2 regions of the Cellulomonas sp. P2_B4 genome follow, and region 2 is predicted to be linked to the other one. Evidence: predicted binding sites of a transcription regulator. Region 2 holds the regulator's gene; the other holds the start of a gene.
The links. Region 2 encodes LexA, which represses DNA repair genes until DNA is damaged. Its sites were predicted from a motif close to TCGAACANNTGTTCGA; they were not measured.
Positions count from the first base shown of each region.

Region 1 (15,970 bases), on a different contig from region 2:
CGACGGCCACGCGCGACGAGCGGAAGCGTCGGATCAGGACGCCTGCGGCGAGGCCCGCCAGGAGCGCACCGACCGGGAACGCGGCGATCGCGAGCCCGTACTGGGCGTTGCTCAGGCCGAGGTCCTCCTTGATGGCGGGGTACTCGGGGAAGAGGTTGGCGAAGACGGCGCCGTTGGTGAAGAACAGGACGGCGACGGCGACGCGGGCGTTCTTGAGGGTCGTGACCTGCTCAGGCAACGTGCACCTCGATCCCCGCGCGGCGGAGCTCGTCGAGGGTGTCCTGCGGGGTCTCGTCGTCGGTGACCAGCACGTCGAACTCGGTCAGCGGGCACACGACCGCCAGGGCGGTGCGGACGAACTTGGCGGCCTCGCCGACCAGGATCGTGCGGCGGGCGCTGGCCATCGCGGCGCGCTTGGTGGCGGCCTCGACGTCGTCGTACGCGGTGACGCCGTCGGCCATCGACAGGCCGCAGCAGCTGATGATCGCGGTGTCGACGCGCAGCGCCCGCAGGGACGCCTCCGTCATGGGGCCGACGAGGGAGCCCTCGCCGAACCGCGACGTGCCGCCGGGGACCTTGAGCGTGGTCTCGGGGCTCGCGGACAGGACGTGCGCGGCGGGCAGCGAGAGCGGGACGACCGTGAGGCGCCGGTTCACCAGCCGGCGCGCGAGCGCCAGGCCCGTGGTGCCGCTGTCGAGGATGACGGCCTCACCGTCGCTGATCATCCCGGCGACGGCGGCGGCGATGGCCTCCTTGGCCGTGGACGACTCGACCTCCCGCAGCGCGAACGGCAGCTCCTCGCCGCGCAGCAGCAGGCTGACCGCGCCGCCGTGCACCCGGCGCAGGGCGCCCGCGGCCGCGAGGGCGTCGAGGTCACGGCGCACGGTGACCTCCGAGGTGTCGAGCTCGAGGGCCAGGTCGGCGACGTCGAGCCGCTCGGTCTCGCGGAGGCGCTGCACGATCAGGTGCTGGCGGGAGGGGCTGTCCATGGCGTTAAACATACGTGCTGTGGTTACGAACGCAAGTTTCATGTGATCGTTTGCCGTGAGATCCAGGTCCTCGGCGACCCACCGACCGCCTGAGGGGATTAGTCTCGACGGTGGACTAAACCACCGAGAGGACCACACCGCTGTGAAGACCTTCACCCTGCCCGGCACCGACATGGTCGTCCCCAACGTCGTGCTCGGCCTCATGCGCATCCAGGACAAGACCGACGACGAGGTCCGCGAGCTGGTGTCCGCGGCGCGCGACTCCGGGATCGCGTTCCTCGACCACGCCGACGTCTACGGGTCCCCGCTGCACGGCTGCGAGCGCCGGTTCGCCGAGGCGCTGCGCCTCACGCCCGCGGACCGCGCCGAGCTGATCCTGCAGACGAAGGCCGGCATCGTGCCCAGCGGTCCGTACTTCGACTTCTCCTACGAGCACCTGATCGAGTCGGTGGACGGCTCGCTCGCGGCGCTGGACACGGACTACATCGACATCCTGCTGCTGCACCGCCCGGACGCCCTCGTCGAGCCCGAGGAGGTCGCCCGCGCGTTCGACGAGCTGCACGCCGCCGGCAAGGTGCGCGCGTTCGGCGTCTCCAACCAGACGCCGGGGCAGATCGAGCTGCTCCGTCGCTACGTGAAGCAGCCGCTCGTGGCCAACCAGCTCCAGCTGTCGATCACCCATGCGCCGATCGTCGCGCAGGGAGTCTCGTCGAACATGCTCGACGAGGACCAGTCGATCTCCCGCGACAGCGGCATCGTCGACTACTGCCGCCTGCACGACATCACCATCCAGGCGTGGTCTCCGTTCCAGGCCGGCTTCTTCACGGGCGTCTTCCTCGACAACCCGGAGTACCCCGAGCTCAACGCGGTCATCAACCGTCTGGCGTCGGAGTACGACGTGCCGCCGATCGCCATCGCGACGGCCTGGATCACCCGGCACCCCGCGCAGATGCAGGTGGTCCTGGGCACGACGAGCCCCGACCGGGTGCGCGGTGCGGCCCTCGGCTCCGAGATCCCGCTGACCCGTGCCCAGTGGTACGAGCTCTTCCGCGCCGCGGGGCACATCGTCCCCTGACGCTCGTCGCGACCTCGCCCGGGTCAGCCGCTGGCACGGCCCGGGCGAGCGTCGCCCGCGCCCGCTGTACGGTGGCGCTCCCCGCTACCTCCGAGGAGAAGACATGCCGGTCTGGCTCATCATCGCGCTGATCGGCGTCGGCCTGGCCGCGCTCGGGTTCGCGGGTCTGGGCAGCCTGCTCATCTGGGTCGGGGTGTTCATCGTGCTCGGCGGACTGGGCGTCGCCATCCTCAGCTGGCGCCAGAACCGGTAGTCCGCGCGCCGCCGAGCCGGCAGCGACCGGCGTGCCAGACTCCCTGGTCAGAGCCTGCATCTGGCCGGCCGCGAGTTGCCGGCCGCACGCCGCCGGCGGACAGGGAGCGCCGCGATGGGCGAACCGGTCACGTGGCAGAGCAGGGCGGCACGGCTCGGCGGGGTCGCCGTCGGGCTGAGCCTGCTGGCGCTCGCCCTGCTCGGGATCGCGATCTGGCTGATCGCCACCGACCGACCTCCGCTCCTGTCGAACGACGCCGGGGTCGTGATCCTGCCGGTCGACGTGGCGCTGCGCGCGCCGCGGACCTCGATCGTGCTGGCCGTCGCGCTCGCGGTGGTGGCGTTCTTCGTCGGCATGGTGGCGCTGCACGCCGCGGGTGCGATCCGCGTCCTGTCCCGCGGTCGACGCATCACGGATCCGCTGCCCGGCGAGTCGGCACGGATGGCGCGCCTGGTCCTGGGACCGGTTGCGGTGCGGACGCTCGAGCTCGACGCGCCGCCGGAGTGGCCGCTCACCGCGCTGCCGCCGGAGAGCAGCTCGCCGACGACCGTGCGCTGCACCGTCCTCATCCCGGCGCACGACGAGGAGGCCATCCTCAAGCTCACGCTGGACTCGTTGCACGGTCAGGTCCGACGACCCGACCGCATCCTCGTGATCGCGGACAACTGCACCGACGGGACGGTCGCCATCGCCCACGCGTCCGGGGTGGAGGTCTACGAGACCGTCGGCAACGTCGAGCACAAGGCTGGTGCGCTCAACCAGGTCCTGGCCCGGCTGCTCCCGGAGTCGAGCGTCGAGGACGTCGTCCTCGTCATGGACGCGGACTCGACGATCACGCCTGACTTCCTCGAGGTCGCGCTCGGGCTTCTCGACGAGGACCCGGACCTCATGGCCATCGGCGGCCTCTTCTCGGGCGAGGACGGTGCGCGGGTCCTGGGCCAGCTCCAGCGCAACGAGTTCACGCGCTACCAGCGGGTGCTCGGTCGTCGCGAAGGGCGCTTGTTCGTCCTCACCGGCACGGCGTCGGTGTTCCGCGCGTACGCCCTGCGCGCGGTCGCCGAGGCCCGGGGATCGCTCATCCCGGGTCGCTGGGGTGAGGTCTACGACGCCGTGGCCATGACCGAGGACAACGAGCTGACCCTGGCGCTGAAGTCGCTGGGCGCCGGCATGATCTCCCCCGCCCGCTGCCGGGTGACCACGGAGGTCATGGGTACCTGGCGCGACCTGTTCCGCCAGCGCCTGCGCTGGATGCGGGGGGCGCTGGAGAACGTCAGCGCGTACGGCTTCACGCGCACCACCTCGCGCTACTGGGGCCAGCAGCTCGCGCTCGCGTACGGCGTCGTCGCGCTGAACTCGTACCTGCTCCTGATGGCGATCGGGATCCTCGCCGCCGACAGCTTCGTGTGGTCGGGGTTCTGGCTCGCGATCGGTGCGATCTTCCTGCTCGAGCGCGTGGTCACGGCGTGGGCGGCGGGATGGCGCGGACGGCTCGTCGCCTTCCCGCTCCTCATCGAGCTCGCGTACTCGCTGTTCCTGCAGTCGACGTTCGTGTCGGCGATCTGGCAGATCCTCACGCGCCGCAAGGCGGGCTGGAACTACGTGCCCCGCCCGGCGCTCGCGGTGCTGCCGCTGCCCGTCCTGGCGCTCCCGCTGCTCCCCCACGTGGTGCCGGCGAACCTGCTGCCGTCCTCCGTGCTCGAGTCGTCGTTCGTAGAGGCGCTCAGCGTGTTCGTCGGCATCAACACACTGTTCTTCGCGGTGCTCGCCCTGTTCCAGATGGCGCCGCCGCTCCGCAAGACGTACCACCGCCTGCGCTCGGGCCTCTAGCCGACCCTTCTGGTCAGCGCTTGCGCTTGACGGCGGCCCTGCCCTTGTCGAGGCCGGCTTTCGCGGTGGCCTTCGTCCGCTCGAGGATCCGACGAGCCCACACGAACTCCGACGCGAGCACGGCGAGCCCGGCCAGGATCACGAGGAACCCGGGCCCGGGCAGGACGAGCATCGCGAGACCGGCCAGGACGAGCACCCCGCCGAACCCCGCGACGACGACCACCCGCACGGGGTGCGGGAGCCGGTGCAAGGTGCGCTGGACCGCGGCGAACCGAGCCTCGGTGGCCTCGGTGGCCTCGGTCGCCTCGGTCCGCTCCGGATCGTCGATCTCGTCGGTCGCGCTCATGCCGATGCCTGCGTCGGTCGGGTCATTCCGGTCTCCCCTGGCGTCGGATGAGCAGGGAGCGTCTCACGACGATCACGAAGCCGCCACGTGCGCCCCGACGGTTCGACCATCTGCCTGTGGAGGACCGCGGCGGGGTGTCGGTGGTCGCTCGTACACTTGTTCGAACGGCCGGTGCGGTCGGGTCAGTTCGATCGGGGGTGGCGACGATGACGACGACCTTCGATGCGCCCGCCCCGGACCCGGCCACGGACCTGCGGCCGGCGTCTGGTGGCTGCTCGTGCGCGTGTTCGTGCGGTGCGGCAGTCGACGTCCCGGACCAGGACTCCGTGGTCCGCGCGTCGTCGCCGGAGTTCGGAGGCTCCGGCGACGCGGTTGGTCGGTTCGCGCCGTGGCGGGACTCGGTGTTCCCCTCGTTCCCGGTGTCGGCGAGCCCGGCGGAGCTGGTGGCGCTGCTGGGTGCGGTGGATCCGGCGGACGTCTCGGACGGGGACCTTGTCAACGGGGTCGCGGGGTGGCAGCAGGCGCTGTGCGCGGTGCAGGCCGCGCAGGCGATGTGGTTGGCCGAGCTCGGGGCACGCGCGTCGGTGCCGGACGAGTGGATCGCGGACCAGGTCGCGGCGGAGCTGGCGATGACACGGCGCGCGGCGCAGGACCTGGTCGTGCGGGCGTGCCTGGTCGGTGCACGGCCGGCGCTGCGCCAGGCGTGGGCCGCGGGGCGGGTGGACGCGCGCAAGGTGGACGTGATCCTCAAGGAGACCGCCTACCTCAATGAGGACGCCGCCACGGTGGAACCGGTCGTGATCGCAGACGCGGTCGAGCGAGCGGCGACCCTGACCGGTCCGCAGCTGGTCCAGCACGTGCGCAAGCAGGTCCTGCTCGCCGACGCGACCGCGGCCGAACGGCGCCGGGTCAGGTCGGTCGAGGACCGGTGCGTGTCGTTGACGCCGTCGGTGGACGGGGTCGCCTGGGTCAGTGCGTTGTTGCCAGCGCAGGACGCCGTGATGGTGTTCACCGCGGTCGACGCGCTGGCGCGCACGACCCGGGCGCGTGGGGATCGACGCACAGCGGATCAGCGGCGCGCGGACGCGTTCACCGACGTGTTCGTGGGCATCCTGGAGCGGCAGGAGACCCCGGACGGAACCCCGGTGCCACGTCGGCACGGTCAGGCCGTCTCCATCAACGTGACCGTCGCCGCGTCCACGCTGCTCGGTGTGGACGAGGACCCGGGGTGGTTGGACTCCTACGGCCCGATCACCGCACCGTTGGCCCGTCAGCTCGCCCAGGACGGGACCTGGCGCCGGGTGCTGACCGATCCGGCCACGGGTCTGGTGTGCGAGACCGGGTCGGTGTCCTACAAGCCCGGCATCGACGTGACCCGCACGGTCCTGGCCCGCGATGTCACCTGCACGTTCCCTGGCTGCCGCCAGCCCGCGGTCCGTTGCGACCTGGACCACCGCGCGCCGTTCGACCCGGCCAAGCCGGCGCACGGGCAGACGTGCGTGGAGAACCTGCACGCTCTGTGCCGCCACCACCACCGGGCCAAGACGGCGAAACGGTGGACCGTCACCTACGAGCGGTCCACCGGCATCACGATCTGGACGTCCTGGCTCGGGTTCACCTACTACCGCCAGCCCAGCCGTACGTTGACCGACCCCACCAGCCTCGCAACCCTCGCTGCCCGTCTCCACGAACAGCGACCGGGCCAACCTCCGCCAGGCGAGCCGCCACAAGCACAAGCACCCGCGCATCCGCCCGACCAGCCGCCCTCCGGGGACCCGCCACGAGCGCAAACGCCCGCGCATCCGCCCGACCAGCCGCCCTCCGGGGACCCGCCGCGAGCGCAAACGCCCGCGCATCCGCCCGACCAGCCGCCCTCCGGGGACCCGCCACGAGCGCGAACGCCCGCGCATCCGCCCGACGAACCGCCCTCCGGGATCCCGCAGATCGGTGCGCCAGGAGTCGGCGAAGCGCGGCCGGTCGAGTCGCCGCGGCCCTCCGCCGACGGTCGCGCCGACTACCCCCCACCGTTTTGACGTCGGGCCACCCGCGGTGCACCTCAGGAGCGTTCGTCGCTCGTGGGATCGGGAACCCGGCTTTGCCCGACAGGCCGCTGGTCGGCGTGCAGACCGTCGCGCCGACGACCCACCCTTCTGACTCGACCCCGTCTCCGCTCTCCCATGGTCGCCAGGGCGCTGGCAGACTCCGTCGGGAAGGCAACCGTGCGACCGGCGCGTGTGGTTCCGGCCCGATCTGCCCGCCGTCGAGGTTCGAACGGCGGCGAGCGCCGTGCGCGGACCGGCGAGGAGGAGAGTGCATGTCGTTCCAGGCGTACCTCGACAACATCGAGGAGAAGACCGGGCTGACCCCGCGCCAGATCGTCGACCTCGGCAAGGAGCGGGGCTACGACGACCCCTCCGTCAAGGCCGGCGTGATCGTCGACTGGCTCAAGGAGGACTACGACCTGGGCCGCGGGCACGCGATGGCGATCGTGCACGTGATCAAGAAGGGCCCGGCGATCAGCACCAAGCACGTCGGCACGGACGGGGTCCACCGAGACGAGTCCGAAGAGCTGTGGCTCGACGGCAAGGCGACGAACCCCGCGAACGCCTAGAGGAGCGGGGAGCACCCCGCGCCGGCCGGAAGCCTCGCGAGCCGTGACGCCGTCGGAGCGCGGGTGCCGTCCGGGCGTGGCCGCCGGTACCGTTGCGCCCGTGCCTGCACCCGCGACCGGACCCGCGCGCCTCGCGCGTGCGTTCGTCGTCGCGATGAGCACCCTCTGCCTCGCGCTCGGTGCGCACGTGCTCGGCGGCGGCCAGATCCCGCGGACCATCGTGCTGGTGCCTCTTGCCGCGGTCGTGCTCGCCGCGGCGCTGCCCGTCGCCGGCCGACGGATCGGCGCTCCGGCCGCAGTCGCGGTGCTGGGCGTCGGCCAGCTCGGGCTCCACCAGGCGTTCGGTGCCATGAGCGACATGGGCTGCGCGCCGACGGGCGAGATGGCAGGGCACGCGCACGCGGTGCAGATCGCCTGCACGGCATCCCCCGAGCACATGGGCAGCACTGGTGGCACCGCGATGTTCGTCCTGCACGTCGTCGCGACCCTGGTCACGGCACTGCTGATCGCGGGAACCGACCGCACGCTGACCTGGATCGCCACCTGGCTGAGCCCGCTGGTCGCGCTGCTGGCCCCGGTCACGCTGCCCGCGTCCGCAGTCCTGCCGGTCTCCATCGAGACCCCTCGGGTCGCCGGCCGGTGCGACGTCGGTGTCGTCCCTCTGCGCGGACCGCCGACGTCACGCGCGCACGTCACGCTGGCGGCCTGAGCTCCTCCGAGGCAGGTCGGCCCGGACGTGCGCGTCCGCACACCCTCGTCGACCAGCCCTGCCACAGGAGTCCCCTCATGTCCTCGATCCACCGCCGCACCCGCGTCGCCGCGGTCGCAGTCACCAGCCTCGCGCTCGTCACGCTCCCGGCCGCCGCGGCCTCGGCGCACGTCCACATCGACCCGGCAACGACGACCGCGGGCGGCTTCACCGTCCTGACCGTCCGGGTCCCCAACGAGTCGTCGACCGCCGCGACCAGCAAGGTCGTCGTCGACCTCCCCACCGACCACCCGCTGCTGTCGGTGATGACCCAGCCGGTCCCGGGCTGGACAGCGACCGTCACCACGGCACCGCTGCCCGAGCCCGTCGACTTCTTCGGCACCACGCTCACGGAGGCGCCGGCGACCGTGACCTGGACCGCGGACCCCGGCAGCGAGATCGCCGACGGCCAGTTCCAGCAGTTCCCCCTCTCGGTCGGCCCGCTTCCCGACGAGGGCACCGAGCTGGTCCTGCCCACGCACCAGACGTACACCGACGGCACGGTGGTGGACTGGGCCGACCCGACGCCGGACAGCGGCGAGGAGCCCGAGCACCCCGCACCCGAGTTCACGACGACGGCCGCGGAGGCCGAGGGCCACGGCCAGACAGCGGAGCCCGGTGCCGAGCCCAGCGTCGAGCCCAGTGCCGAGCCGGTGGCCGCCGACGACGCAGACGGTGCCGAGCCCGACACCCTCGCGCGGACGCTCGGGCTGGTCGGCGTCGTCCTCGGCGCCGGTGCCCTGGTCGTCGCGCTCGTGTCGCGCCGTCGTCGGGTGGACGCCTGATGTCGGCCGGGTCGGTGCGGGCGATGCGCACGATCACGATCGCCCTCGTCGGTCTGGTCACGGCCGGTCTGGGCCTGCTCGGCGCGACGGCCGCGCAGGCACACAACGTGCTGCGCAGCACCGACCCGGCCGACGGTTCCACCGTCGCGACGGCACCCGAGCAGGTCACGCTCACGTTCGACGAGCCCGCCCTGGCACTCGGCACCGAGATCGAGGTGCGCAGCCCGGACGGCACGCTGGTCAGCGACGGCGACCCGGTCCTCGTCGACTCGACGGTCACCGAGAAGCTGGCCGGCGAGCTGCCGGCGGGCGAGTACGCGGTGACGTGGCGGGTCACCTCGGTCGACGGCCACCCGATCACCGGGGAGTTCTCGTTCACGGCGTCCGCGGGCACGACGATCGGCGACGCACCGGCGTCGAGCCCGACCCCGTCCGCGGCCGACGAAGGTCCGGCCGACGAAGGTTCGGCCGACGGGTCCGGCGGGGGCAGCGGTGCCCCGGTGATCGCCGCGGTCGTCGTCGCGGCGGTCGTGATGTCGTGGCTGCTCTGGCGGCGCCGCCGACCGCGGGACGTGTCGGGCGACGCCTAGGAGGAGGTCCGCTGGAGCGATCCGACCGGCACGTTGTACTGGTCGATCAGCGTCAGGTGGTCGTCGTTGACCAGTCCGGCGACCGACGTCGAGAGCCACGCGTCGACCTCGGGGCAGTACATCCTCGTCGTCGCCCAGGACGAGAAGCTGACCCCGGTCTCGGACACCTTCCACGAGCCGGTGACCCGGTTGCAGCCGTCGGACCCGGACGCGGTGCCGTCGGCGGCCAGGTCGAGGTAGGCCTGGCCCTCGGTCGTCGACGCGCCCCACGTGCCGGTCGGGTCGTCGACGGGCGGGGCCGACGACGGCGACGCTGTGCACGCCGCGAGCAGGGGGGCGAGCACGACAAGCCCCGCCAGCCCGGCGAGGGAGGCGACGCGTCGGCTCATATCGGGCACGCTAGCACCGGGCCGGAAGGGCCCTCGGAGGGAAGGACGGGGATGTCCGACGCGACCGTGAGCCTGCTGGTCCTGGCGGGCTGCGTCGGGCTGTTCGTCTGGAACCGGCTGTCGGTGGGCGTGGTCGCCATCCTCACGGCCCTGACCCTCTACGCGACCGGCCTGATCGACGCGACGCAGGCGGTCGCGGGGTTCGGGGACCCGGTCGTCATCTTCATCGCGAGCCTGTTCGTGCTCAGCGAGGGGCTCGAGTCCTCGGGCGTCACGGCCTGGGCCGGGCAGCAGCTGATCGCGCGCGCCGGGACGGGTCGCGCCAGGCTCCTGGTCGCTCTGATGGGACTGTCCGCGCTGATGGCGGCGCTCGTCACCCCGAACGGCGCGGCCGCGGCGCTCCTGCCGGTCGTCGTGCTCGCCGCCCGGCGCGCCGGCCGGTCCACGTCCCAGATGCTCATGCCTCTCGCGTTCGCCGCGAGCGCGGGCGCGCTGCTCGTCCTGTCCGGCAGCACCGTCAACGTCATCGTGTCCGACGCCCTGCTCGAGGCGACCGGCCAGACGTTCGGCTTCTTCGAGTTCGGCCTGATCGGCCTGCCGCTCGTCCTGGTGACGGTCGCGGTGTCGGTGCTCGTCGGAAAGCCCCTCCTCCCGGACCGCACGCCCACGTCGCTGCCCGCCGACTTTTCCGGCCACCTCGACAGCCTGGTCGAGCACTACCGGCTGGACCAGGGCTTCTTCCGCCTGCGGGTCACGGCCTCGTCGGCCGTCCCGCGGGACCTGCCGGCCGACGTGGTGCTCATCGGGATCCAGAAGGAGAACGGGGAACTTGCCGACGAGGGGCACGTGGCGGTGCACGGTGACGTCCTGGTCGCGACGGGGGACGGCACGACGGCGTTCGCCGAGGCGCACGGGCTGAGCATCGCCTCGAAGCCGCTGACGCGCAGCACCCGGGAGGCCCTGCTCGGTCGTGAGGTCGGCGTCGCCGAGCTCGTCGTGCCGCCGCGGTCGAGGATCATCGGCGAGGTCGTGTTCCCCGGCGCGGTCCGGTCGGGCGTGACGATCCTCGCGGTCCGGCGCCTGGGCAGGGACCGGTTCCCGGAGCGCACGACTCTGGCCGAGGGGGACGCGCTGCTGGTGCACGGCACGTGGCCCGCGGTCGAGGCGCTCGCGGACGACCAGGACGTGCTGCTCGTCGACAGCCCGGAGATGGTGCGCCGGCAGACGGTCGCGTTCGGGCCGCTCGCCTGGCGGGCGGTCGCCGTGCTGACGGGGACCGTGGTCCTGCTGGCCACCGGCGTGGTCCCGCCCGCGATCGCCGGGCTGATCGGCGCGACGGCCATGGTCGTGCTCGGCGTGGTGAACGTCCCGCAGGCCTACCGCGCGGTCTCCTGGCAGACCGTCGTGCTCGTCGGCGGGCTGATCCCGCTGAGCGTCGCGATCGCGTCGAGCGGGGCGGCTGACCTCGTCGCGGGCTGGCTCCTGGACCTCGTCGGCGACGGCGACCCGCGGCTGGTGCTGGCGGCACTCTTCGTCGTGACTCTGCTGCTCGGGCAGGTGGTGAGCAACACCGCGACGGTGCTGATCATCGCCCCGATCGCCCTGGCGGTGGCTGGGGAGGCGGGCCTCGCGCTGCCGCCCGTCCTCATGCTCGTCGCGGTCGCCGGCGCGGCCTCGTTCCTCACCCCGATCGCCACGCCCGCCAACATGATCGTGATGACGCCCGGCGGGTACACGTTCGCGTCGTACTGGAAGCTCGGGCTCGCGACGACGGCCGCGTGGTTCGTCGTCGGCGTCGGGCTGATCCCGGTGATCTGGCCGGTCTGAGCCTCAGTTGAGGTAGATCGACGCCCCGGGGCCGAGCGGGATGCCGAGCAGGTACCAGACCACGAGGAGCGCGGTCCACGAGACCAGGAGCACCACGGTGTACGGGAGCATCAACGAGATCACCGACCCCACGCCCACCTTGCGCCGGTACCGCTCAGCGAAGATGACGATGAGCGCGAAGTACGGCATCAGCGGCGTGGCCACGTTCACGGGCGAGTCGCCGACGCGGTAGGCAGCCATAGCGAGGTCAGGCGAGATGCCGAGCTGGATGAACAGCGGCACGAACACCGGCGCGAAGATGGCCCACTTGGGCACCACGCCGCCGATGAAGATGTCGATGATCGCCGTCACCGCGATGAGCCCGACGATCAGCCAGACGGTGCTCAGGTTCGCGTTCTCGAGGGTGTCCGCCATGTTCACCGCGGCGATGGTGCCGAGGTTCGAGTAGTTGAAGTAGGCGATGAACTGGCTGATCACGAGCAGCAGGAAGATCAGCCCGGACAGCCCGGCGATCGTCTTGGTCATCGGGTTGATCACGTCCATCGAGCCCTTGATCGTCCCGGCCCCACGGCCGTAGCAGAGCCCCATCACGAAGAAGTAGACGAGGATCAGGAAGATGATCGAGTTCAGGAACGGGCTGTTCTCGATCAGGCTGCCGGTCTCCGGGTTCCGCAGCACCGCGTTCGGCGGGAGCGTCAGGGCGAGGACGACGACCGTGACGCCGACGAACCCCCAGAACGCCCATCGCAGGCCGTTGCGCTCCTCGGGGCTGAGCTCGCCGGAGGGTGCCTCGGTCTCCGCAGTCTCGGGGCCCTCGCTCGGGTGGTACGGACCCAGGCGCGGCTCCACGAACTTCTCCGTGAGCAGGGTCGCGACGATCGTGACGAGCAGCGTCGAGGCGATCGAGAAGTAGAGGTTGCCGGTGATCGCCACGTGGTGCGCGGGGTCGGCGATCGCCTCGTTGGTGATCTGCGCGAGCATGCCGTCCACGGGCGTGATGAGCATGTTCACCGCGAACCCGCCGCCGACGCCCGCGAACGCCGCGGCGAGACCGGCCAGCGGGTGCCGGCCGAGCGAGTAGAACACGGCAGCCGACAGCGGGATCAGGACCAGGTAGCCGGCGTCGGTCGCGATCGAGGACAGGACGCCGAGCAGCACGATGATGAACGTGATCGCCCGCGGTGGCGTGACCTTGACCAGCCGCTTGATGAACGCCTGGATCAGGCCGACCTCCTCGGCCATCCCGACGCCGATCATCGCCACGAGGATCACGCCGACCACGCCGAACGAGTTGAAGTTCGACACCGGCGACGTGAAGACGAACCGCAGCCCGTCGGCGTCCAGCAGGCTCTGCGCCGCGACGGTGACGGTCTGCACGTCGTCGGCACCGAGCTGCGCCTGCTCGAACGTGACGCTGGAGCCGGCGGCCTGGAAGACCGCCGAGAGCACCATGATCAGCCCGATGAGGATCAGGAAGATGATCACGGGGTGCGGGACCTTGTTGCCCACGCGCTCGATCCAGTCGAGGACCTTCTGCAGCACCGAACGCGGTGCGACCTCGATGGCTGTGGGTTCCAGTGGCACCGACACGGGACGATCCCCTCACACGGTGGGCGGTTAGCCCGAACGTAGCGGACGAACCGGGCCTAGCCCGTGAACAGCTGCCCGCAGAGCTGACCCTTCGGGCCGAGCGTGCAGCCGACACCGATCTGGGTGTACGTCGCGTTCATGATGTTCTTGCGGTGGCCTTCGGAGCCCATCCAGCCGGCGACCGCCGCGGCGGCGTCCTTGTAGCCCAGGATCAGGTTCTCGCCCATCCCGTGCTGCATGCCGCAGGCCTGGACCACCGGGCCCAGGGGGTCGTGCTCGAACCGGTTCTCGGCGACCAGCACGGCCGTGCGCTTGTTCGACTGGTCCGTCAGGCACGGGCTGATCGTCAGCGGCGCCAGGCCGCCCTTGGCGCGCTCGATGTTGGTGAGCCGGACGATCTCATCGGTGAGCGACGTCTGCGGCGCCGCGGGCGGCGGGGGCGCGGGGGCGGCGGCAGGTGCGGGCGCGGGCGGTGCCGGGGCAGGTTTTGCCGGAGCAGGAGCCGGAGCCGGAGCCGAAGCAGGTGCTGGTGCGGGTGACGCGGCGGCCGCCTGGGCTGCGGCTGCTGCGGCGGCGTCCACGGCGGCCTGGGCGGCCGCCGCTGCTGCGGCTTCGGCGGCGGGGTCGAGCGTCGGTTCTGGCGTAGGGGTCGGGCTTGCCGACGGGGTTGCCGAGGGCGTCGGGTGCTTCGTCGCGGACGTTGCCTGGAGGTCGGCCTGGCCGGCCGCCTGCGCGTCGTCGGTCGAACCGGCCGGGTGGCCCCAGACGAGGGGGACGGTGATCAGCACGGCGCCGAGCGCGACGAGGCCGACGACGCGACCAGCGCCCAGGAGCAGCGACCGCGACCCCGAGAAGTGCTGGGGTCCGGGGCGTGCCGGAGGCCGCTGGTCGCTGCGACGGGCAGCCGCGCGCCCAGGCGGCTGTTCCGAGGGAGGGCTCTGCGGCATCCCGGCACCCTATCGGGTGAATTTCACCCACAGCAGTCCGCACCGGGACGTGTCAGAAGGCCCTAACCCGTGAAGATCTGCGAGCACACCTGGCCGCTCGGCCCGAGCGTGCAGCCGACCCCGACCCTCGCGAAGTCGGGGTTCAGGAGGCTCGAGCCCACCCAGCCCTGCACCATCGTCGCGGCGTCGCCCGTCCCGCGGCTGACGTTCTCCGCGATGCCGCCGCCGCCCGTCCCGCAGGCGGCGATCACCGGATCCAGGGACTCGCGCTCGAACCGGTCCTCGTACACGAGCACGGCCGTCCGGTAGTTCGCCTGGTCGGTGAGGCACTGGCTGTAGGCCAACGGCGGGACGCCCGCGTTGGCCCGCTCGGCGTTGGTGAGCGCGACGATGTCGTCGGTGAGCGCCGTCTGCGGAGGCGGCACGACGAGCGGCGGTTTCGGGGGCACCGCGGGCGGTGCGGGGTCCGCGGGCGGGGCAGCCGCCGGTGCGGGATCGCCCAGTGCGTCCGGAGGAGCTGCAGCGCCCGCGGTGGCCTTGACCTTGGCCTTCGCCGACCGCGTCGGTGTGGGGGTCGGCTTCGAGGTCGGTCCGACGACGGGCCCCTCGGCCTGCGGGACGGGCGGCGGCACGACGGCCGCGGTGGGCTCGTCGGACGCCCTCTCGGAGGGTGCCGGGGTCGCCATCGAGAAGCCCAGCTCGTCGGCGGTGGACTCGTCGTCGGGCGTGGTCGACGAGTCGGCCTGACTGCTCGGAGGCGGGTCCCGCTGCACCCACGCCAGCGGCACGGAGACGAGGGCGACGGCCAGCACGCACAGTCCCACGATCCGCGCGACGTACCAGAGGGTCGAGCCGGTGGTCCGGCTGTGCTGCGGCCCCGGCAGTGGTCCGGACGGGACATACGTCGGTCGCGGCAGGGGCGCCTGGCGCGCCACCGGTGCCGGTGTCTGCGGTTCGTCAGAAGGGGACGAAGGGGACATTCCGGATACGATATTGCCCTTTCGGGCCTAGAGGGAGCCCGTCCTGGGTTCTGGGCGGGACGCGAAGAGGTTCAGACCGAGGGCGGCCGAGAGGTACCGCGTCGCGAGCTGGCCCCGGACGCTGTTGCCCGCGGCGTCCAGGCGGGGCGAGAACGTGGCGAGCGATCCCTTGCCCGGCACGACGGTCACGATGCCGCCGGACACCCCGCTCTTGCCGGGCAGCCCGATGCTGAACAGCCACTCGCCGGACCGCTCGTACAGCCCGCTCGTCGCCAGCGCCGCGAGGACGTAGTGGCACACCGACGCGTCGACCACGCGTTCGCCGGTGACCGGGTTGACCCCGCCGTCGGCCAGCGTGGCGCCCATGACGGCCAGGTCCTCGGCGCAGACGCGCAGCGAGCACTGCCGCGTGTAGACGTCGGTGGCCTCGAGCGGGTCGTGGGTGATGCGGCCGTAGCTCTCCAGCAGTCGCGCGATCGCCTGGTTGCGACGGTTGTGCGCGGCCTCGGACGCGTACACCTCGTCGTCGAGCACGAGCGGTCGCCCGGCGAAGGCCGACAGCCCGGCCCGCACGAACGCCCACTTCTCCGCGGCCGTCTCGCCGGGGGTCAGGCTCGTCGTGGTGAGCGCACCGGCGTTGACCAGCGGGTTCATCGGGCTGCCGGCGTTCAGCTCCAGGGCCATCACCGAGTTGAACGGCAGGCCGGTGTTGTTCACGCCGACCTTCTCGAGCACCTTCTCGGGTCCGAGCGCGTCGCAGACGAGCGCGAAGACGAACGCCTTGGAGATCGACTGGATGGAGAACTCGTGCCGCGCGTCACCGACGCCGTGCGCCGCCCCAGTCACCGAGACCATGCTGAGGCCGAACAGCCCGGGGTCCGCCTGCGCGAGGGCGGGGATGTAGTCCGCCACCTCGCCCTCGTCGACGCCCGCGAACCGGTCGTGCGCCTCCTGCATGAGCTCCATCACCCGCTCGCGACCGGGCAGCGTGCCTGTGGACACCACGTCCGGGG
Region 1 is NZ_JBFUDI010000005.1:140,716-156,685, forward strand. It holds gene AC1DZC_RS09975 (MFS transporter) at 1-238, opposite strand, end outside; gene AC1DZC_RS09980 (DeoR/GlpR family DNA-binding transcription regulator) at 231-989, opposite strand; gene AC1DZC_RS09985 (aldo/keto reductase) at 1,132-2,064, shown strand; gene AC1DZC_RS09990 (hypothetical protein) at 2,168-2,317, shown strand; gene AC1DZC_RS09995 (glycosyltransferase family 2 protein) at 2,432-4,144, shown strand; gene AC1DZC_RS10000 (PGPGW domain-containing protein) at 4,158-4,490, opposite strand; gene AC1DZC_RS10005 (HNH endonuclease signature motif containing protein) at 4,697-6,523, shown strand; gene AC1DZC_RS10010 (DUF4287 domain-containing protein) at 6,805-7,101, shown strand; gene AC1DZC_RS10015 (hypothetical protein) at 7,202-7,810, shown strand; gene AC1DZC_RS10020 (YcnI family copper-binding membrane protein) at 7,888-8,634, shown strand; gene AC1DZC_RS10025 (copper resistance CopC family protein) at 8,658-9,224, shown strand; gene AC1DZC_RS10030 (META domain-containing protein) at 9,221-9,613, opposite strand; gene AC1DZC_RS10035 (SLC13 family permease) at 9,665-11,440, shown strand; gene AC1DZC_RS10040 (AbgT family transporter) at 11,444-13,030, opposite strand; gene AC1DZC_RS10045 (CAP domain-containing protein) at 13,087-13,977, opposite strand; gene AC1DZC_RS10050 (CAP domain-containing protein) at 14,040-14,912, opposite strand; gene glsA (glutaminase A) at 14,985-15,970, opposite strand, start outside.
Region 1: a site for LexA is predicted at 4,639-4,654, ahead of AC1DZC_RS10005 (HNH endonuclease signature motif containing protein). Genes of this name have one in related genera too.

Region 2 (15,970 bases):
TTCCGTCCGGGGCGGAGGTCGCGACTCATCGTTCCGAGCCTGCTGGCCACCGCCGGTACGGGGGTCAACGCCGCGCTGCTGCGACTTTGTTCCAGCGCTGCTCAGTGGCTGGGCAGACGGACCACCTCGACGAAGAACTCGTCGATCTGCCGCACGACCTCGATGAACCGGTCGAAGTCGACCGGCTTGGTCACGTAGGCGTTGGCGTGCAGGGAGTAGCTGCGCACGACGTCCTCCTCGACCTCGGACGTGGTCAGCACCACCACGGGGATCTGACGCAGGACCTCGTCGGTCTTGATCTCCTGGAGCACCTCCCGCCCGTCCATGCGCGGCAGGTGCAGGTCCAGCAGGATCAGGTCCGGCGTCGGGGCGTCGACGTGCTCGCCGACCTTGCGCAGGAAGTCGACGATCCGCTTGCCGAGGGCCAGACCGATGCCGGTGCCCTCGTGCACGTCCTTGGGGTGTGCAGTCGCTGGAGGATCACGAAGACCCGTTCCGCGTACTGCTCGTCGATCCCGATGCCGGGGCCACCCTGGTGGTTGACCTCAGGATAGGGCGACGCCGAGCGAGACGGCCGACGATGCTTCGGCCGCCACCCGGACGGGTGCGTGCGAGCACGCCGCGATCGGCGGATAATGGACGGCCGCTCTGTGCGCCGCGCGTCCCCCGACGCGTCGCCGGGCGCTGGACGCACGGCCGGTCGAACCGGCGGAACGGAGAACGCCCACGTGGCAGGCATGGACAACGAGCTGACCGGCGAGCAGGTGGTCGTCGACCAGCTCTACGGCCGTCTCGACGACCTGCGGGCGCAGACGCGTGCGCGCCTGGCCGAGGTCCGTCGGGAGGGACCGTCGGGCTCCCCGCAGAACCGCAGCGAGCGCGACGCGTTCGCCACGCTGTACGAGGACCGGATCGCCCAGCTCGAGGCGGTCGAGGAGCGCCTCGTGTTCGGCCGGCTCGACCTGGCCGACGACACGCGCCGCTACATCGGTCGCATCGGCCTGACCGATGCCGAGCAGTCGCAGCTGCTCACCGACTGGCGCGCACCCGCCGCACAGCCGTTCTACCGCGCCACCGCCAAGAACCCGGACGGCGTCGTGCAGCGCAGGCACGTGGTCACGCGCGGGCGGACCGTGACGAGCGTCGAGGACGAGGTGCTCGACCTCGACCGCCTGGGCGACTCCGAGGCGCGGCTCTCCGGGCTCTCCGGCGAGGGCGCGCTGCTGGCCGGCCTGGCCGCCGGCCGCACCGGACGCATGGGCGACATCGTCGCGACGATCCAGGGCGAGCAGGACGCGATCATCCGGTCCGAGCTGAACGGCGCGCTCGTCGTGCAGGGCGGACCGGGCACCGGCAAGACGGCCGTGGCCCTGCACCGGGCCGCCTACCTGCTCTACGCGCACCGGCGTCTGCTGGAGCGTTCGGGTGTCCTCCTCGTCGGCCCCAGCCGCACGTTCCTGCGGTACATCGACCAGGTGCTCCCCTCCCTCGGCGAGACGGGCGTCGTGACGACGACCGTCGCCGAGCTGTACCCGGGCATCGTCGCCACCGCGACCGAGGACGAGAAGGTGGCCGAGCTCAAGGGCCGCGCCCTGTGGGCGGACGTCATCGCCCGGGCCGTGCGGGACCGCGAGCGCATCCCGGCGCAGCCCGTGCACGTGCGCGTCGAGGGTCACGACCTGGTCATCCGGCCCAACGACATCGCGTCGGCGATCGCCCGGGCCAGGCGCAACCACAAGCCGCACAACCAGGCACGCATCGCGTTCGTGCGCGACATGCTGAGCCGGCTCGCCGACCAGTACGTGACCTCGTTGGGCCAGGACGTCCCGCCCGACGAGCGCGGCGAGATCATCGAGGAGATCCGCACGACGCGCGAGGTGCGCATCGCGCTCAACCTCGCGTGGATGCCGATCACCCCGCAGAAGCTGCTGTCGGACCTGTTCAGCAAGCCGGCCCGCCTGGCGTCCGCGGCGCCCGGGATGGCCCCGCACCAGCGCGCGATGCTGGTCCGCGACGCCGACGCCCTCTGGACGCCGGCGGACGTGCCGCTCCTCGACGAGGCCGCCGAGCTGCTCGGCGAGGACGACCAGGCGGCACGTGCTGAGGCCCGGGCCGCCGCGGACCGGCGCGCCTCGGAGGTGGCCTACGCCCGGCAGGTCCTCGAGTCGACCGGTGCGAGCGGCATGGTCTCGGCCGAGATGCTCGCGGACCGCTTCGCGACGACGGGACCGACGCTCACGACGGCCGAGCGCGCCGCCGCGGACCGCTCCTGGACCTACGGCCACGTGGTGGTCGACGAGGCACAGGAGCTCTCCGCGATGGCCTGGCGCTGCCTGCTGCGCCGCGTCCCGACCCGGTCGCTCACCATCGTCGGCGACGTGGCCCAGACCACCGCGTCGGCCGGTGCGCGGTCCTGGTCGAGCCAGCTGGACCCCGTGCTGCGCTCGTCGTGGCGGCTCAACGAGCTCACGGTGAACTACCGGACGCCCGCCGAGGTCGCCGACACCGCCCGCCGCGTCGCGGTCGCCGCCCGCCTGCCGGTCAGCCCGCTGACGTCCGCCCGCGAGGTACCGGACTCCCTGCTCGTCGAGCGCGTCGCTGCCGACGGGTTCGCCGAGGCGGTCGCGCGACAGGCCGAGAAGCTCACCGCCGAGATCACCGACGAGACCGGCGCCGGTCGCCTGGCCGTCATCGCGGTCGACGACCGGCTCTCCGCGATCGCCGACGCGCTCGTCGGGGCCGGTCTGCGCCCCGCGATCGGGACCGGGGCGAGCGCCGCGGACCTCGACGCACCGCTGGTCGTGCTCACGCCGCGCGAGGCCAAGGGGCTGGAGTTCGACGTCGTCGTCCTCGTGGAGCCTGCCGAGGTCCTCGACGCGAGCGCAGGCGACCTCTACGTCGCCATGACGCGGCCCACCCGGACCCTCCAGGTGATCCACGACCGCGCCCTGCCCCGGGGCTGGTGAGCTGTCCGCAGGGCGGACCGGAGTAGGCCCCTGCCCCGACCAGGCGCACCATAGGGGCGTGCCCAAAGCCCTCCTGCTCGAAAATCTGCACCCGCAGGCCGTCTCGATCCTCGAGGCCGCCGGCTACGACGTGACCACCCGGACCGGCGCGCTCGACGAGTCCGAGCTCATCGACGCCCTCGCCGGCGTGCAGGTGCTCGGCATCCGGTCCAAGACGCACGTGACGGCCGAGGTGCTCGCCCAGGCCCCCGACCTGGTCGCGATCGGCGCCTACTGCATCGGCACCAACCAGATCGACCTGGCCGAGGCAGCCTCGCGCGGCGTTGCCACGTTCAACGCGCCGTTCTCCAACACCCGGTCGGTGGTCGAGATCGCGCTGGCCGACATGATCTCCCTGACCCGTCGCCTCACCGAGTTCGACAAGGCGATGCACGACGGCGTCTGGAACAAGTCGGCGACCGGCGCGCACGAGATCCGCGGCCGCACGCTGGGCATCATCGGCTACGGCAACATCGGCACGCAGCTGTCCGTGCTCGCCGAGAACCTGGGCCTGTCCGTCGTCTTCTACGACACCGCCGAGAAGCTCGCGCTGGGCAACGCCCGCCGCATGGACACCCTCGACGAGCTGCTCGAGACGGCCGACATCGTCACACTGCACGTGGACGGCCGCAGCGGGAACGCCGGCCTGTTCGGGGCCAAGCAGTTCGCGCAGATGCGCCCCGGCGCGGTGTTCCTCAACCTCTCGCGCGGGTTCGTCGTCGACTACGCCGCACTGCGCGACGCCGTCGTCTCCGGCCACGTCAGCGGCGCGGCCGTCGACGTGTTCCCTGTCGAGCCGAAGCGCAAGGGCGACCCGTTCGACTCCGAGCTGCGCGGCCTGTCCAACGTCATCCTCACGCCGCACACCGGCGGGTCGACCGAGGAGGCGCAGGAGGCCATCGGGCAGTTCGTGTCGGCGAAGCTGCGCGACTACATGACCACCGGCTCCACGACGCTGAGCGTCAACGTGCCGAACCTGGCGCTCGAGCAGAAGCCCGGCGTGCACCGCCTCGCGTACCTGCACCGCAACGTGCCCGGCGTCCTGGCGGCCGTCAACGCCACGCTCGCCGAGCACGGCGTCAACATCGAGGGCCAGCTCCTGACCACCAGCGGCGAGCTGGGCTACGTGGTCACCGACGCGGGCGCCCCGATCGAGCCCGCCGTCGTCACGGCGCTCACCTCGCGGCCCGAGTCGGTGCGGCTGCGCCAGCTGTCCTGACGGCTCTGCCGACTGCACCCCTCACGACGAAGGGCCCGACCGGGAACGGTCGGGCCCCTTCGTCAGTCTCGTGTGTCAGGCGGAGCCGGACTTGCGCTGGAACCGGCGCTGGGTCGGTCCCGCGGTCTCGGAGCCGTGCACCTGACCGGTGTTCGAGGTCCCGTCCGCGGTGCGGTGCTGGTTCGACTTCTTGCGCTCGAGCGCCTCGCGGTACTTCGCCTTCGCGTCGTCGCTCACCGCTCCCGTGGTCGTCTTCTCGTCGTTCTTCGCCATGGGCGTTTCCTCCTGTGCTGTGAGCTTTGCGCTGCGCGCCCTGCGGTGCGGCGTGTGCGCCTCCCCTGCCAGCGTCCCTGAACCGGGCCGATGGCGCCACCTCTTCTCATCTGCGGCGAGGTAGCGTCGCACGGATGGACCTGCCTCACCGCCGCGCCGGCGGCCTGTCGCTGCCCGTCGTCTCGCTCGGGCTCTGGCAGAACTTCGGCGACTCGACACCGTTCGCCGACCAGCGCCGGCTCGTCCTGCACGCCGTGGACCGGGGCGTCGTGCACCTCGACCTGGCGAACAACTACGGCCCGCCGCCGTTCGCGGCCGAGTCGTCGGTCGGACGACTGCTGGCCACGGACCTGCGTCGCGACGAGCTCGTCATCACGACGAAGGCCGGCTACCGCGCGTGGCCCGGGCCGTACGGCGAGCACGGCTCGCGCAAGTACCTGCTCGCGTCGCTCGACGAGTCGCTGCGACGCCTCGGCACCGACCGAGTGGACGTCTTCTACAGCCACCGGTTCGACCCGGACACCCCGCTCGAGGAGACCCTCGGAGCACTGCGCGACGCGGTCCTGTCCGGCAAGGCCCTCTACGCGGGGATCTCGTCCTACTCGGCCGACCGGACCGTCGCGGCCCTCGAGGTCGCCCGCTCGTTCGGGCTCCCGCTCGCCGTGCACCAGCCGGCGTACTCGATGCTCAACCGCTGGGTCGAGCGACCCGGCGCCGACGGGCGCTCCCTGCTCGACGTCGCCGCGGCAGCGGGGATGGCGGTCGTCGCCTTCTCCCCTCTCGCGCAGGGGTTGCTGAGCACCCGGTACCTGCACGGGATCCCCGCCGACTCACGTGCCGCCCGCGGAGGACCGCTGCGACCGGAGTGGATCACCGACGAGGTCCTCGACCACGTCCGCGCCCTGGACGCCATCGCGCGCGCAGGCGGACGGACGCTCCCCCAGCTCGCGCTCGCGTGGGTCCTGCGCGACCCGCGGGTCACGTCCGTGCTGGCCGGCGCGCGCACCACCGACCAGCTGGACGAGAACCTCGCCGCCGCCACCGCGTCCCCGCTCGACGACGACGAGCTCGCCGCGATCGAGCCGCACGCCGTCGAGGCGGGGATCAACCTGTGGGGGTCCCGGTCGAGCGACCTGTGACCGGCAGGTGGCGCTCCCACCAGCGCAGCACGTGCTCGAACCGAGCCTTCCGGTGGTTCGGGGTGCCCGAGCGGGTCAGCTCGTGGCCCTCGCCCGGGAAGAGCAGCAGCTCGGCCTCGACCCCGCGCCGCTTGAGCTCGACGAACCAGCGCTGCCCTTGCTCGACCGGGCACCGCCAGTCCTGCTCGGAGTGGATGACGAGCGTGGGCGTCGTGACCTCCCCGACGTGGGCCATCGGCGACTGCGCCGCCACCGCCGCCGCACCGGCCTCGTCCGCGGCGTCGCCGACGTAGTCCAGGCCGAAGAACCAGCCGATGTCGCTCGATCCGACGAAGCTCACCGGGTCGAGGAACCCGCGTTCCACGATCGCCGCCCGGAAACGGTCCGTGCGCGTGGTCAGCCACGCCGTCAGGTACCCGCCGTACGAGCCGCCCATCACGCCGACCCGCTCACCGTCGAGCTCCGGGTCGTCGAGCGCCGCCCCGAGGAGCGCGAGCACGTCCTCGGTGTCCACCGCCCCGAACGCACCCCGCAGCTCGCGACCGTGGGTCGCGCCATACCCCGACGACCCCCGCGGGTTGCCGTACACGACCGCGTAGCCCGCCTGGGCGAGCACCTGGACCTCGTCGAACAGGCCGTGCGTGTACTGCGAGAACGGGCCGCCGTGGATCATCAGGATGGTCGGGTGCGGTCCGGCACCGTCGGGTCGCACCACCCACCCGTGCACCGGGTACCCGTCGGACGACCGCGCCGTGATCTCGACAGGCACCCGCACGCGCCCCGTCTCGCGCAGCGGCGCCGACAGGTCCGTCCGGGACACCGCCTCGCCGGTGGCGGGATCGACGACGACCAGGTCGCCGGACGACGTGGGACCCGCGGCCGTCGCGACGACGCGGCCGCCCCCGACCGCAGCGCCTGAGACCACGACCGGACCGTCGAGGAGCGTGCGCAGCGAGCCGTCCGGGCCGACGTGCACCAGGTGGACCGCGCCGCGGGCCTGGTCGGCGACGACGACGCCGCCCTCGTGCTCCGCGAGGACGCTCGTCAGCAGGTCCACGCTCTCCGGGTCCGTCAGCCGGACCGGCTGTCCCGGTGCGCCGTCGATCGTCACCCGGAACAGCCCCACCTGCGCGGCTATGAAGTCGCGTCCCGACTCGCCCACGTCGCTCGCGAGCAGCCACACGGCCGTCCCGTCCGCCGACGGCAGGACCGCCTCCACGTCGAGGGTGCTGCCGGCGTCCGCGTCGGTGAGCGGAGCGGGCGTCTGCGGGTCGCCGTCCGGGTGCGCCTGGACCACGACGGCGTCCTGCCGCAGGTCGGACTCGTGGCCCGCGTGCCGCGCGCTGACGGCGACCAGGGCGTCACCGGACGGCAGCCAGCGGGCGCCGTCCACGCCGACGTCACCGCTGGTCAGCGTCACCGAGGGCGGCAGCTCGTCCGTCCCGTCCGACGGGACCTGCACGACGAACAGGTGCTGGGGTCGGTCGCGGACGAAGCCGACGCCGTCCGCGCGGTACTTCAGCTCGGTGATGTGCCGCGGCGGCTCCGAGCCCGGCCGACCGTCCGGCTCGTACCGGCCCGCCTCCGGGACCCGCGCCAGGTAGGCGATCCGGGTGCCGTCCGGGGAGAAGCGGGGCGCCGACGCCCCGAGCGGCGCGTCGGACAGCCGGACCGGCTCGCCGCCCGACGACTCGACGACGTGCACCTGCGGCTTGCCCTGCGGCTCCGAGCGCAGGAACGCCACCCAGCGGCCGTCGGCGGAGACGTCCGGGGCGGTGTCGCGATGGCCGCGGGTCAGCCGGCGCGGACCTCCGTCGCCGTCCGTCAGCGGGACGGTCCACAGGCCGCCGGTGTACTCGTCGTCCGAGAGCCGTGGGTGCACCACCGAGACGACAGCACTGCTGCCGTCGGGGAGGACCGCGGGTGCGCCGGGGACGTGCAGGAGCTCGATGTCTGTAGGAAGCACCCGTAGAACCTATGCCGCGGCACCCACGGGCGTCGCGACGGACACGGTCAGTCGCGGACGGCCGGCTCGTCCTCGGCGACGACGTCCTCGGCGGAACCGGACTCCGTCTCGTGCTCCGCGCGCAGCACCGTGATCGCGGCCTCGAAGTCCTCGAGCGAGTCGAACGCCTGGTAGACGGACGCGAACCGCAGGTACGCCACCTCGTCGAGCTCGCGCAGCGGACCGAGGATCGCCAGACCGATCTCGTAGGCGTCGATCTCGGCGGATCCGGCCGCGCGCAGCGTCTCCTCGACCTTCTGCGCGAGCAGCGCCAGGTCGTCCTCGCTGACCGGGCGACCCTGGCAGGCCTTGCGCACCCCGCCGGCGATCTTCTCGCGGCTGAACGGCTCGGTGGCTCCCGACCGCTTCACCACGGACAGGCTCGCGGTCTCGACCGTGGTGAACCGGCGGTTGCAGCTGGGGCACTGGCGCCTGCGGCGGATGGTCGAGCCGTCGTCCGAGGTCCGCGAGTCGACGACCCGCGAGTCCGGGTTTCGGCAGAACGGACAGTGCACCGGATCCCCTTCGAGTGCGTGACGCCGCGCGGCGGCGCGGCGTCGTCAACGCCTCCGTGACGGTAGGCCAGCGGCCGCCCGGTCGCAAGGCGCCTCCCACGGCACCTCGCACGCCCGGACGGCCGGGGACGTGGCGAGGGCGGCCGCCGTCGTGGCGACCGCCCTCGCGGGGACGCCCCCGTCCCCAGATCACGGGCCGACTCGCCTCGGCGCCGCGCGTACCGCGGTCGGTGCCCACGGCTCGCGCCGCACACACCCCGCACCTCCAGGCGAGCCCCCCAGCCCACCGTGTGAGGTAAGGCTAACCTAGCCGACCCGCGGGCCCCTGACAAACCTCTCCAGGATCCCGGCTCCCCGACCACCCACCGCTCAGACGAGCAGGTCGATGGAGCAGGTCGGCGGAGCAGGTCGGCGGAGCAGGTCAGTGGAGCAGGTCAGTGGGGCGCGTCAATCGACCAGCAGGTCGGCGGAGCGGGTCGATGAGCAGGGACGGCCGAGCAGGTCGGTCCGACGGCTCAGTCGAGCGGGACGACGATCACCTGACCGGCCATCAGACCGGCGTCCGGAAGCTCGTTCATGCGGACCAGCTCGAAGACGACGTCGCGCACGTCCTGGCCGGGATCGGCGATCTGGCTGGCGATCTGCCACATCGTCTCGCCTGGCTGCACCACGTGGCTCTCGACCTGCTGCGCGCGCTGCGGGCCGTCTGCGACGGCGCGGCCGGCCACCAGGACCGCCATGACGACGATCACCAGCGCGAGGAGCCAGAGCACGACACGGCCCCGCCCCGTGAGGGACAGGTGCGACAGCCCACGGTCGTCGACCGCGCGGACCGGGCGGACAGCGCGGGCAGAGCTGGTGCGTCCCGAGACCTTCGGCAGCGCCGGTGCCATCGCCATCGTGCTCATGATGTCCCTCGTCCTCGTTCGGCCGGGTGGATCCCGGCGGTCCTTCGTCGGTGGCGATCCACCGGAAATCCGGGGAACTCCTCCGCCGACCTTGTCGAACAGGTGTTCGTCGTACGTCTGTACGATGTCTACCAGCATCCGCCGACACTTGTCGAGACACGATCGAACAGATGTTTGATCTTCGTGCTCGAGTTCCCTAGGCTGGCGATGCAGGACAAGCGGACCACGAGCCACTGACACGACCGCCGGACGGCCTCACTCATCGCCAGAGGACCGAGCATCGTCGCAGGTCAGAGGCTCGAGAGCACGGCAGCGGCAAACAGGCGGAGCTCACGACCGCCCGACACAGGAGGAGCGCAGTGACGGACTCACGGGACACGTCCCAGCCCGGCCAGGTCGACACGGACCTGGCGACGATCCACGCCCTCCCGGACGGCGCGCCCGGCCCGGACGGCCTGACGGCCCGTCAGCGCCTGGTGCTCGACACCATCCGTTCGTCGGTCGAGTCCCGCGGCTACCCCCCGAGCATGCGCGAGATCGGCGAGGCCGTCGGGCTGACCAGCCCGTCGAGCGTCAAGCACCAGCTGACCGCCCTCGAGCGCAAGGGCTACCTGCGCCGCGACCCCAACCGGCCCCGCGCCATCGAGGTCGTGCACGCGGACGACTCGCGCGGCGTCGGCACGTGGACCGCGCCGGACGGCACCCGCGAGGCGTTCCCCGACCAGGCCGAGGGCGAGCGGATGCCCGCTCCGTCCTACGTCCCGGTCGTCGGCCGCATCGCCGCCGGTGGTCCGATCCTGGCCGACCAGGTCGTGGAGGACGTCTTCCCGCTCCCCCGCCAGCTCGTCGGAGACGGCGACCTCTTCCTGCTGAAGGTCGTCGGCGACTCGATGATCGACGCGGCGATCTGCGACGGCGACTGGGTCGTGGTGCGGCGCCAGCCCGTCGCGGAGCAGGGCGAGATCGTGGCGGCCATGATCGACGGCGAGGCCACGGTCAAGACGCTCAAGCGGATCGACGGCCACGTCTGGCTGATGCCGCACAACCCGGCGTACCAGCCGATCCCTGGCGACGAGTCGACGATCCTCGGGCGCGTCGTCAGCGTCCTGCGCAGCCTCTGATCCGTCCGCGGGTGCGCACGTGAGCGCACCCGCGGCCGGCAGGATCCGGCGCTCCGGGCCATCCTGGAGCCGGCGCGACGTCGGACGAGAGGAGCAGCTGATGCCCGGAAGGATCCCCGACCCCCGGATCAAGGACCTGTCCGCCCTCGACGCCCTGCGGGACGGCGGCGCGAGCTACGACGACTGGTCCGTCGACGAGCTAAGGCACCGCGCGGCGGAGCTCGACATCCCCGGGCGCTCCCGGATGCGCAAGGACGAGCTGATCGCCGCGCTGCGACGCCGCTGACTCGCGGTCAGAAGCCGAACTGCCGGGCGACCTCCCGGACGGCGTCGGCCGACCGGCGCAGGCCCCACAGCTCGTCGTCCGTCAACGGGATCGGGAGCCGTTCTCCCACGCCGTCGTGCCCGACGATCGCCGGCACCGACAGGCAGACGTCGTCGATGCCGTAGTAGTCGGTGAGCAGCGACGACACGGGCAGCACCCGGCCCTCGTCCTTGAGGATCGCCTCGATGATCCGCGAGCCCGCCAGCGCGATCGCGTAGTTCGTCGCGCCCTTGCCCTCGATGATCCGGTAGGCGGACTCGACGACCTCGCGCGTGATGTCCTCCCGGTCCTGCCGGGTCAACGGGCCTCGGCCGCCCTGTCCCGGCCACTCCAGCAGCGGCACCGAGCCGATGCTGGCCGAGCCCCACAGCGGGAGCTCGCTGTCGCCGTGCTCACCGGCGATGTACGCGTGCACGTTCTGCACGGCGACGCCGGTGTACTGCGAGATGAGGTAGCGCAGTCGCGAGGAGTCCAGCACGGTTCCGGAGCCGAACAGCTGGGTCGACGAGAGACCCGAGACCTGCAGCGCGGCATAGGTGACCACGTCGACCGGGTTGGTGACCATGACGTACACCGCGTTCGGCGCTACTTGTACAAGTTTGGGTAGGACGGCCTTCACGACGGCGATCGTCGCTCCGGCGAGCTCGATCCTGGACTGACCCGGCTTCTGCTTGGCGCCCGCCGTGAACATCACGACGTCGGCGTCGGCGCACACCGCGATGTCGTCGGAACCGATCACCTGCGCCATGGGCATGAACTGGACGCCGTGCCCGAGATCGAGCGCCTCCGCCTGCACCTTGGCGGCGTCGATGTCGTAGAGCGCGACCGTGCGCGCCGCCCCGCGCAGGAGGGCCGCGTACGCCATCGTCGAGCCGACCGCGCCTGCGCCCACGATCGCCAGCTTGGTGCCTCGTGCGGACCGGGAGGGTCGCAGTCCGAGGTCTTCCACGTCCAGGCTCTCGGTCACGAACGGGCCGTCCTCTCGAGGAAGTCATGGGGCCGACGGGTGGTCTGCGAGTTCGAGGCTAACCCGTGCCCGTGAGGCGGCGCAGGGCGGCGAGGGCCGTCGCGCGGTCGGTCGTCCGCCAGAAGTCGGGCAGCGAGCGGGTCAGGAACGGTGCGTAGCGGGCCGTGGACAGGCGCGGGTCGAGCACGGCCACCACACCCCGGTCGCTGCTGGTCCGGATCAGCCGACCGGCGCCCTGGGCGAGCAGCAGGGCGGCGTGCGTCGCGGAGACGGCGAGGAACCCGTTCCCGCCGGCCTTCTCGACCGCGTCGGACCGGGCGGACTGCACGGGGTCGTCGGGCCGCGGGAAGGGGATGCGGTCGATGATCACGAGCGTGCAGGTGCTGCCGGGGACGTCGACGCCCTGCCACAGCGACAGCGTCCCGAACAGGCACGTGGCCTCGTCGGCGATGAACTGCGAGACGAGGGTGGGCAGCTGGTCGTCGCCCTGCACGAGGATCGGCACGTCGAGGCGCTCGCGCATGGCGGCCGCGGCGGCGTTCGCGGCCCGCCGCGATGAGAACAGGCCGAGCGTGCGTCCGCCGGCCGCGGTCACCAGCTCGGCGATCTCGTCGAGCTGGGCGTCGGTGGCGGGCTCGCGACCCGGCGGCGGAAGATGCCGTGCGAGGTAGAGGATGCCCTGCTTCGGATAGTCGAACGGGCTGCCCACGTCCAGGCCGTGCCACGGTACCGACGACGGGGGCGCGGGGGCGTCGTCGTCGATCGAGGAGGGCCCCACGGCCGCGGCGGCCGGCTGGACCTCGAGGCCGACGGCGCGGGCGATCGGGTCGAACGACCCCCCGAGCTCCAGCGTCGCGGACGTGAGCACGCCGGACCGGCCGGCCAGCAGGTGCGTACGGATCAGGCCGTTGACGGCCAGCGGGGCGGCGAACAGCTTGGTGGAGACGTTGCCCCGGCGGTCCTCGGAGCGCGCGCACCACAGGACGGTGTGCTTGGTCTCCTCCGGGTCGGCGGCCATCCGCTCGGCCACCTCGTACAGGGCGAGCATGGTCGCCTGGGCCATCTTGCGGCCGGCGTCCTGCTGCGGCTGCCCGGCGCCCTCGGGCTTGAGCACGCTGAGCAGCGTGCGGGTGGCGTCGCGGACCGCGGCCACCGCGTCCCGGGCCGCCGGCGGGAGCCCCTCGCGGAACCGCGCCTCGGGCAGGTTCACCAGGACCGAGGCCATCGCCTGGCTCGCGGAGTCCAGGTCGGTCGTCGGGATGCCGCCGTGCCGCCGGGCGAGCCGGGAGGCGTGCTCGATGACCGCCACCGACAGCTCGGAGGTCGCCTGCGCCGTGACCCGGTCGGTGAGCTCGTGCGCCTCGTCGACCACCAGCACCTGGTGCTCGGGCAGCACGTTGGGCGAGCCGGAGGCGGCGATCCCCAGCATCGCGTGGTTGGTCACCACGACGTCGGCCTCCCGCGATGCCGCCTTGGCCCGCTCGGGGAAGCACTCGGTGAGCATCGGGCACTTGGTGCCCAGGCACTCCAGGGACGCGACGGAGACCTGCCGCCACGCCCGGTCCGTCACACCGGGCACGAGGTCGTCCCGGTCGCCGGTCGTCGTCTCCTCGGCCCACTCGCGCAGCCGGACCACCTGGGCACCGAGGTTCTCGCCGACGCCCTCGGCCGCCGGGTGCTCGGCGGCGCCGGCGTGGTCGCCCAGGTCGAACAGCGTCGCGGCGTCGTCCTCGGGGTACCCGCCGGCCACCTTGTGCACGCACACGTAGTTGTGCCAGCCCTTGAGCAGGGCGATGCTCGGCGTCCTCGGCAGGTGCGGCTCGAGGGCCTTCGCGACGAGGGGCAGGTCGCGCGTCATGATCTGGCGCTGGAGGGCGAGCGTGGCGGTGGAGACGACCACGTGCTCGTTCTCCAGCACGGCGTGCCGCACGGCGGGGACGAGGTAGCCGAGCGACTTCCCGGTGCCGGTGCCGGCCTGGACGAGCAGGTGCTCGCCCTTGTCGATGGTCTCGGCGACCGCGACCGCCATCTGGTGCTGGCCGTCGCGACGGATGCCACCGAGCGCTCCGACCGCGACGTCGAGGAGGTCCTCGACAGAGGGGTCGGTGTCCGGCACCGCGTCAGCCTAGTGGCGCGCCGCGGCCTCGAGCTCCGCGGCCAGTCCCGCGTCCACCCGCGCGCGGATGGCCGTGCCGTCCGCGGTGTGCTCCTCGGTCTGGATGTCCCCGTGCTCGTGCACACGGCTGATCAGGTCGCCCCGGTGATAGGGCACCACCAGGTCGACGCTCACGCCGGGGCGCGGCAGCTGGTCGGCCACCAGGGCCTGCAGCTCCGCGATGCCCTCGCCGCTGTGCGCCGAGACGACGATCGAGTGCACCTCGCGCGAGCGCAGCCGCGCGATGGTCTCGGGCGTCGCCAGGTCGGCCTTGTTGAGCACGATGATCTCGGGCACGTCCATGGCGCCGGGGATGTCCGCGAACACGTGCCGCACGGCCGCGATCTGGCCCTCGGGGTCGGGGTGCGACGCGTCGACGACGTGCAGGATCAGGTCGGCGTCGGCCACCTCCTCCAGCGTCGAGCGGAACGCCTCCACCAGCTGGTGCGGCAGCGACCGGACGAAGCCGACCGTGTCCGCGAGCGTGTAGATCCGACCGTCGATGGTCTCGGCGCGGCGCACGGTCGGGTCGAGGGTGGCGAACAGCGCGTTCTCGACGAGCACCCCGGCGTTGGTCAGCCGGTTGAGCAGCGACGACTTGCCCGCGTTGGTGTAGCCCGCGATCGCGACCGACGGGATCGCGTTCTTCTTGCGGGACGCCCGCTTGGTGAGCCGTGCGGGCTCCATCGCGGCGATCTCGCGGCGCAGCTTGGCCATGCGGTTGCGGATGCGCCGGCGGTCCAGCTCGATCTTTGTCTCACCTGGTCCGCGCGAGCCCATGCCCGCGGCGGCGCCGCCGACCTGGCCACCGGCCTGCCGGGACATCGAGTCGCCCCAGCCACGCAGACGCGGCAGGAGGTACTCCAGCTGCGCGAGCTCGACCTGCGCCTTGCCCTCCCGCGACTTGGCGTGCTGGGCGAAGATGTCGAGGATCAGGGCGGTCCGGTCGACCACCTTGACGCGCACGATGTCCTCGAGCGACCGGCGCTGCGACGGTGCGAGCTCCCCGTCGATCACGACGGTGTCGGCGCCGACAGCTGCGACGAGGGTCGCGAGCTCGGCCGCCTTGCCCGAGCCGAGGTAGGTGCCCGGGTCGGGCTTCATGCGCCGCTGCAGCAGGCCGTCCATGACCTGCGACCCGGCGGTCTCGGCGAGCGCCGAGAGCTCGCGCAGGGAGATCTCGGCGTCGGTGACGGTGCCGGAGCCCCAGACGCCGACGAGCACGACCTTCTCCAGCCGCAGCTGGCGGTACTCGACCTCGGTGACGTCCTCGAGCTCCGTGGACAGCCCCACGACGCGGCGCAGCGACGTGCGCTCCTCGAGCTCCAGCTGGTCCCCGTCGTAGGACGAGTGGACCGTCACGCCGGCCTGCAGCGCGGTCCCTGCCCTGGCGAGCACACGGGCCACGACGTCGTCGGCCACGTCCTGCGCGGACCGGGTCACCGGGGTGTCCTGCGTCTCGCGGGTGGTGTGCTGCGGGTCGTTCACGCGGTTCCTCTTCTCGTTGCCTGTCCCCAGGGTCCCACGCGTGCGCGCCCCAGGCCGAGGCATTTCGCTGCGGGCCGATCCGCCACCCATGGGTAGGGTCGGCGCCGTGAGCGAGCACGACCACTACTTCACCGCACAGCCCGCGTCCGCCGACGAGCGCCGCGTCCTGCGCGTGCACCTGGCCGGCCGGGACCTCGAGGTCGAGACGGCCCGCGGGATCTTCTCCCCCGACCACGTCGACCTGGGCACACGGGTGCTGCTCGACCACGCGCCCGACGCCCCACGCACCGGCGACCTGCTCGACCTGGGCTGCGGCTGGGGTCCGGTCGCGCTCACGCTGGCGCTGGAGTCCCCGGGCGCGCACGTCTGGGCGGTCGACGTCAACGAGCGGGCGCTGGACCTGGTGCGGCGCAACGCCGAGCGCGTCGGCGCCACGAACGTCACCGCGGCCCGCCCGGACGAGGTTCCCGACGACGTGGTGTTCGCCGCGATCTGGTCCAACCCGCCGATCCGCGTCGGCAAGGAGGCGCTGCACGAGCTGCTGCTGCGCTGGCTGCCTCGGCTCGCGGACGGCGGGGACGCGCAGCTCGTCGTCGGCAAGAACCTCGGGGCGGACTCGCTCCAGCGCTGGCTCGTCGACGCGCTGCCCGTCACGGTCGAGCGGACCGCGAGCGCGAAGGGGTTCCGCGTCCTGAGCGTGAGCCCGTCGTGACGCCGGACGCCGAGTGGCGTCGCCTGCGCACCACCACCTGGACCATGTGCACGCTGATCTTCCTGGTCGCGTTCGAGGCGTTCGCCGTGACGACCGTGATGCCGACCGTCTCCAGGGCGCTCGACGGCACCGCCCTGT
Region 2 is NZ_JBFUDI010000012.1:51,622-67,591, forward strand. It holds gene AC1DZC_RS17465 (response regulator) at 102-452, opposite strand; gene AC1DZC_RS17470 (HelD family protein) at 738-2,966, shown strand; gene serA (phosphoglycerate dehydrogenase) at 3,025-4,224, shown strand; gene AC1DZC_RS17480 (DUF5302 domain-containing protein) at 4,300-4,497, opposite strand; gene AC1DZC_RS17485 (aldo/keto reductase) at 4,632-5,636, shown strand; gene AC1DZC_RS17490 (S9 family peptidase) at 5,602-7,602, opposite strand; gene nrdR (transcriptional regulator NrdR) at 7,650-8,156, opposite strand; gene AC1DZC_RS17500 (LysM peptidoglycan-binding domain-containing protein) at 8,672-9,064, opposite strand; gene lexA (transcriptional repressor LexA) at 9,424-10,185, shown strand; gene AC1DZC_RS17510 (Rho termination factor N-terminal domain-containing protein) at 10,286-10,471, shown strand; gene AC1DZC_RS17515 (L-lactate dehydrogenase) at 10,479-11,477, opposite strand; gene AC1DZC_RS17520 (ATP-dependent DNA helicase) at 11,536-13,593, opposite strand; gene hflX (GTPase HflX) at 13,603-15,120, opposite strand; gene AC1DZC_RS17530 (class I SAM-dependent methyltransferase) at 15,227-15,832, shown strand; gene AC1DZC_RS17535 (MFS transporter) at 15,877-15,970, shown strand, end outside.